Regions from separate parts of the Streptomyces sp. NPDC060184 genome, predicted to be linked through region 2. Evidence: predicted binding sites of a transcription regulator. Region 2 holds the regulator's gene; the other holds the start of a gene.
The links. The regulator HspR, encoded in region 2, represses chaperone genes until heat shock. The targets are predictions, from matches to a motif close to TTGAGNNNNNNNNNCTCAA.
Positions count from the first base shown of each region.

Region 1: the regulator HspR is predicted to act here: its motif matches at 2,105-2,123, upstream of lon (endopeptidase La).

Region 1 covers NZ_JBHWYX010000064.1:25,429-28,830, reverse strand. The annotation lists gene ACFWEE_RS30195 (TetR/AcrR family transcriptional regulator) at 127-726, shown strand; gene ACFWEE_RS30190 (maleylpyruvate isomerase N-terminal domain-containing protein) at 767-1,438, shown strand; gene ACFWEE_RS30185 (nucleotidyltransferase domain-containing protein) at 1,435-1,965, shown strand; gene lon (endopeptidase La) at 2,146-3,402, shown strand, end outside.
Region 2 covers NZ_JBHWYX010000010.1:33,881-37,282, reverse strand. The annotation lists gene ACFWEE_RS09060 (helix-turn-helix transcriptional regulator) at 127-1,110, shown strand; gene ACFWEE_RS09055 (heat shock protein transcriptional repressor HspR) at 1,258-1,704, opposite strand; gene dnaJ (molecular chaperone DnaJ) at 1,706-2,893, opposite strand; gene grpE (nucleotide exchange factor GrpE) at 3,068-3,402, opposite strand, start outside.

The DNA.
Region 1 (3,402 bases), on a different contig from region 2:
CGCGCACCCCGGTCCGCGCCGTCGTGGCTCGTACGCCCGGCTATACGATGGGCCGACCAGGCGAATTCCGGTACGCGCCCCCTCCGGGCGCACGTACGGCGCCCCGCACTCCCAGGAAGCGGACCCGTGGCACCAGGTCTGACCAGCAAGGGCGCCGCGACGCGGCAGCGCATCGTCGACGGCGCCGCCCGGCTGATGCGTGAGCGCGGGCCGGAGGTCTCCCTCGACGAGATCCGTGCCGCGACCGGCACCAGCAAGAGCCAGCTCTTCCACTACTTCCCCGAGGGCCGGTCCGCCCTCCTCGTCGCCGTCGCCCGGCACGAGGCCGAGGCGATCCTCGCCGACCAGCAACCCCATCTCGGCCGGCTCACCAGCTGGGCCGCCTGGGACGCCTGGCGGGACGCGGTGCTCGAGCACTACCGCGTGCAGGGCCGCCGCTGCCCGCTCAACGTCCTCACCGGCCAGCTCGCCGGGGACGACCCCGAGGTGCGTGCCGTCGCCGAGGACCTGATGGACCGCTGGCAGGCCCACCTGACCGCCGGAGTGAGGGACATGCAGGGCCAGGGGCTGATGTCGCCCACCCCGGACGCGGAGCGCGCGGGGGAGTCGATCCTCGCCGCCGTGCAGGGAGGCGCGTTCACCCTGATCGCCACCGGCCGGCTCGGCCCGCTGGAGTCCGCCCTGGACCTGGCCCTGGACCACCTCCGGGTGCGGGACGCCGCCTGAGGGGCGGTGCGCCGGCCTCCCTCCGGGGTACGGTCTCGTCATGTCCCGATCAGCGCACAGCGGCTCCCCCCGGCCGGTCGTCACCGCGGACGACCTCGACCTCGCCGTCCGACTCGCCGTCGGGGCCCTCCGCGACGCGCCGGCGGCCGGGTGGGACGGAAAGGCCGGTTCGCTGGAGTGGACCTGCTGGGAGACCGTCGAGCACCTCGGTGACGACCTCTTCGCGTACGCAGTGCAACTGGGCCCCGAAAAACCGCCTTTGACGGGCGACGTGCCCTTCCTCTGGGAGAGCCGGCGGCCCGGAGGTCCCGCGAACGCGATCCACGCGGACCCCGCCGCCGGTCCCGCCGGTCTGCTCCAGGTGCTGGAGGCCGCGGGCGCGCTGCTGGTCGCCATGGTCCGCACGAAGCCCCCGCACACCCGCGCCCACCACGGTTACGGCGCCTCCGACCCCGAGGGCTTCGCCGCCATGGGAATCGTGGAGACCCTGGTGCACACCCACGACCTGGCCCGGGGCCTCGGACTTCCCTGGAACCCGCCCGCGGATCTCTGCGCACGCGTGCTCGGCCGGCTCTTCCCGGACGCCCCGGCGGACACGGACCCCTGGACCACCCTGCTGTGGGCCACCGGACGCGCCGGACTGCCCGGGCGCCCGCGGCTGACCACCTGGCGCTGGGACGGCACGCCCCGGGAGGGCAGGACGTCCGCATGACGACGGCCGCGGAAGTGCTGTCCGTCCTGGCGCTGTTGCGGCGGGCCGGGACCGACGTCTGGATCGGCGGCGGCTGGGGGATCGACGCGCTGCTCGGCGAGCAGACCCGGGACCACCGCGACCTCGACCTGATGCACCGCCGGGACCAGGAACCCGCCGTGCTGGCCGCGCTGGCCGGGGCCGGATTCACGGAGAGCCTGGACCAGCGCCCCGTACGGTTCGTCCTCTCGGCCCCGCCGGGCCCCCCGTCCGCACCGGGCCCGCCGTCCTCGACGGGCCGGGAGCTGGACCTCCACCCGCTGGTCTTCGCCGCCGACGGCTCCGCCGTACAGGCCTCGTTCGAACCGGACCGCCCCTTCCGGTACCCCGCCACCAGCTTCGTGACGGGCCGCATCGGGGGCACGCCCGTCCCGTGCCTCTCGGCGGAGCAGCAGGTCTCTTTCCACCAGGGGTACGAACCCTCGCCGCGCGACCTGCACGACATGGCCCGGCTGCGTCGCGCCTTCGGGATCGCCACGCACTTCTGACAGGACACCGGCGGTCGGCCCCCGGGCGGAGAGGCGGGGCGAGCGGGTCCGGAGCGTGCGGGGGACCACCCACGGGCCGGTCGTCCGCCGATCGCTCAGAGCGAACACGCCCCGGGGAACATTCCTCGGCTCACAAGCATTGAGCGTGCATAGCTCAACTTGACTGCCGAAGGGAAGATCATGGCTACCGACACCAAGGCGTCCACCCCGTCCGACCTGCCCGTGCTGCCGCTCGACGACGAAGTCGTGCTGCCCGGCATGGTCGTTCCGCTCGATCTTTCCGACAGCGAGGCGCGCGCCGCGGTCGAGGCCGCGCAGGCCGCCGCGGCCGAGGGGAGCAAGCCCCAGGTGCTGCTGGTGCCGCGCATCGACGGCAGATACACGGGGACCGGCGTCCTCGGCACGGTCGAGCAGATCGGGCGGCTCTCCGACGGGGACCCCGGGGCGATCGTGCGGGCGCGTTCGCGGGTACGGATCGGCACCGGCACGACCGGCCCCGGGCGGGCCCTCTGGGTCGAGGCGACCCGGATCGACGAGAACGTGCCCGACCCCCTGCCGGGTGCCGTCGCCGAGCTGGTCAAGGAGTACAAGGCGCTCGCCACCAGCTGGCTGAAGAAGCGCGGGGCCTGGCAGGTCGTCGACCGGGTGCAGCAGATCGACGGTGTCTCGGCGCTCGCCGACAACTCCGGTTACTCCCCCTTCCTGACCACCGCGCAGAAGGTGGAGTTGCTGGAGACCGCGGACCCGGTCGCCCGGCTGAAGCTCGCCGTGCAGTGGCTCGGTGAGCACCTCGCCGAACAGGACGTGGCCGAGTCGATCGCCAAGGACGTCCAGGAGGGCGTCGACAAGCAGCAGCGCGAGTTCCTGCTGCGGCGCCAGCTCGACGCCGTACGCAAGGAGCTGTCCGAGCTCAACGGCGACCCGGGGGACGAGTCCGACGACTACCGTGCCCGCGTCGAGGCCGCCGACCTGCCCGACCATGTCCGTGAGGCCGCGCTCAAGGAGGTCGAGAAGCTGGAGCGCTCCTCGGACCAGAGCCCCGAGGGGTCCTGGATCCGGACCTGGCTGGACACCGTCCTGGAGCTGCCCTGGACGGAGCGGACCGAGGACGCCTACGACATCCGGGGTGCGCGGGCGACCCTCGACGCCGAGCACGCCGGACTGGAGGACGTGAAGGAGCGCATCACCGAGTACCTCGCGGTCCGCAAGCGCCGGGCCGACCGGGGCCTCGGCGTCGTCGGCGGGCGGCGCGGCGGTGCGGTGCTGGCGCTCGTCGGCCCTCCCGGGGTCGGCAAGACCTCGCTCGGGGAGTCCGTCGCGCACGCCATGGGGCGGAAGTTCGTCCGGGTGGCGCTCGGCGGTGTCCGCGACGAGGCGGAGATCCGGGGCCACCGGCGTACGTACGTCGGGGCGCTGCCGGGACGCGTCGTCCGGGCG
Region 2 (3,402 bases):
TCGGCTTCGTCCTCACTTGTGGATTCATCTCCCCCGCTCCTAAGACGATGTCTCACGCGACCCTGTGAACACCACAGAGTCGATGCATCATGTTCTTGCATGTTCAGGAACCTGGGGGGTGGAGAAATGATCACAAGAGACACAAAAACGACACATCCTCATGGGATCACCGAACTGTGTGAGGACGGAAAGCGTCTCTATTCGGGCGCGCTGCGCTCCGGACGCATCGCGCGCGACGAGGTCGGACCGGCGCCGTGCCTGATGGAGTTCGCCCTGCTGCACGCCGATCCCGACGACCCGGACTGGCTGCGGCCCGTACCGCCGTCCACCGCGCTCGCGCAGCACGTGAACCCCCTGGAGCGGGAGATACAGGAGCGCAGACGGCACTCGGTCCGACTCGCCCAGTCCTTCCAGCCCTTCATGGAGATCAGCGCCCAGGGGCCGCCGGCCACCCACGCCATCACCGTGCTGGAGGGCGTGAACCGTATCAACGGCGCCCTGGACATCGCCACCGCGGAGTGCCGCACCGAAGTCCTCACCATCCAGCCCGGCGGCGGACGGAACGAGGACCGTCTCGGCAGGGCGCTGGAGCGCGGCCTCTCCGTCGTGGACCGCGGCATCCGGATGCGGACGCTGTACCAGCACACCGTCCGCTACAGCCCCAGCACCCTGGCCTACGCCGAACGCATCGCCGACGTGAACGTGGAGATCAGGACGTCCGAGGAGCTCGTCGAACGCCTCATCGTCTTCGACCGCACCGTCGCCTTCATCCCGGCCCAGGACGACCGCCAAGTCGCCCTGGAACTCCGCCACCCGGGGCTGGTCGGCTATCTCGCGTCGGTCTTCGAGAAGTTCTGGACCCGCGCCACCCCGCTGCTGGAGGAGGTCCGGTACGAGCCGACGCCGGACGGCATCAGCGCCGTCCAGCGCTCCATCGCCCATCTCCTCGTCGAGGGGCACGTGGACGACTCGATCGCGCGCCGGCTGGGGATGAACGTACGCACCTGCCGCGCGCACATCGCCAAGCTCGCCGCCACCCTCGGCAGCAGCAGCCGCGCCCAACTCGGCTTCCTGATCGCCCAGTCGGGCATCCTCAACGAGGACGCCTGACCGCCTGCACAGGCACCGCACCGGCCCCGGCGCCCGGCACCGGCACCGAGGCACGCGCCACGCCCCACGCGCAGGAAGGGCCCGCCCCCGGCGATCACCGGAAGGCGGGCCCCACGCGCGGGACGGGCGGCACGCGCCCGTCCGGCGTCAGTCCTTGGGCCGCTTGGGCCGCCAGACGACCAGCGCACTGGTCTGCTGCACGTCCTGGTACGGCACGAGGTCGCGCCGGTACGAGGCGTGCACCTGGGCCTCGCGCTGCCGCATGGCGACCGCCGCCCCGTCCACCGCGGCGGACAGCTCGGCGACGCGCTGCTGGAGCGCGGCGACCTGGTTCTCCAGCTCGATGATGCGCTTGATGCCGGCCAGGTTGATGCCCTCGTCCTGGGACAACTGCTGGACGGTGCGCAGCAGTTCGATGTCACGGGCCGAGTAACGCCGCCCGCGCCCGGCCGTGCGGTCCGGGGAGACCAGGCCGAGGCGGTCGTACTGACGGAGCGTCTGCGGGTGCAGGCCCGAGAGCTGGGCCGCGATCGAGATCACGTACACCGGGGTCTCGTCGGTCAGTTCGTACGGATTACGTCGGCGGCCGTCCATCTCAAGCTCCCTTCGCGGCCTGGAACAGGTCGGCCCGCGGGTCCTGGACCGCGGTCGCCTTGCGGTAGGCCTCCAGCGCTTCTCTGGCTTCGTCGCCCAGCTCCGTGGGCACCGCGACCTCCACGGTGACGAGGAGGTCGCCCCGGGTGCCGTCCTTGCGCACGGCGCCCTTGCCACGGGCGCGCATCGTACGCCCGTTCGGGGTACCCGCGGGGATCTTGAGGGTGACCGGAGGGCCACCGAGGGTGGGCACCTTCACCTCGCCGCCGAGCGCCGCCTCCGGGAAGGTGACGGGCACGGTGACCGTGAGGTTGTCGCCCTTGCGGCCGAAGACCGGGTGCGCGTCGACGTGAACGGCGACGTAGAGGTCGCCGGCCGGACCGCCGCGCTCGCCCTGGCCGCCCTTGCCGCGCAGCCGGATGCGCTGCCCGTCGGAGACGCCCGCCGGGATGCGGACCTGCATGGTGCGGGCGGACTTGGCGCGTCCGCTGCCCTTGCAGACCTCGCAGGGGTTCTCGGCGATCAGGCCGCGGCCCTTGCAGTCCACGCACGGGTCGGTGAGCGAGAACCCGCCACCGCTGCCGCGCGAGACCTGCCCCGTGCCGACACAGGTCGGGCAGACCCGCGGGGTGCCGTTCTTGTCACCGGTGCCGGAGCACGCCTTGCAGGGCGCCTGGCTGGACATCCGCAGCGGGACCGTGGCCCCGTCGACGGCCTCGGTGAAGCTGAGCGTCACCTCGGTCTCGATGTCCTGGCCCCGGCGCGGCTGGACGCGGGTACCGGCGCCGCCGCCGCGGTTGAACAGCCCGCCGAACACGTCGCCGAGGCCGCCCCCGCCGCCGAAGCCGCCGCCCTGGCCCGCACCGCCCTGGGCGCCTCCGAAGAGGTCGCCCAGGTCGAAGCCGCCGGGGAAACCGCCCCCGGCACCGGGACCGGGCCGGAACCCGCCGTTGCCGAAGAGGGCGCGCGCCTCGTCGTACTCCTTGCGCCGCTTGGCGTCCCCGAGGACGTCGTTCGCCTCGGAGATCTCCTTGAAGCGCTCCTCCGCCTTGGCGTCGCTCTTGTTGGCGTCCGGGTGGAACTCGCGGGCGAGTTTCCGGTACGCCTTCTTGATCTCGGCGTCGGTGGCGTCCTTCGGGACGCCGAGGACCTTGTAGTAGTCCTTCTCGACGAAGTCCTTCGTGCTCATCGACGTCCCTCCTTCCGGACGATCGGCCAGGGGCCTCTCGCGTAAGACTGGTCCGGCTCACGGGGAGCGCGGTCGCTCCCCGGTCCACGCCGGTTCCCCGACGAGGCCCTGGCGGCCGGCCCTGGGGCCGGCCGCCCGGCCGGTCGGTGTGCGACCGGGTGGTCCGACGTGATGTCAGACCTCCTCAGTGCCACCGCTCTCCTCGTCGTCTGCCTTCTCCTCCTTCGCCGCGGCGGGCGTGGCGCCCGGCTGCGGCTCGGCGACGGCGACCCGCGCGGGGCGGATCGTGCGCTCGCCGAAGCGGTACCCCGGCTGAAGGATCGCCACGCAGGTCGTCTCGGTGACGTCCGGCGCGTAGCTGTGCATCAGGGCTTCGTGGATCGTCGGGTCGAAGGGCTCGCCCTCCTCGCCGAACTGCTGGAGACCCAGCTTGGTGACGATCGACTCCAGGGAGTCGGCCACCGACTTGAAGCCGCCGACGAGCTCACCGTGCTCGCGGGCCCGGCCGA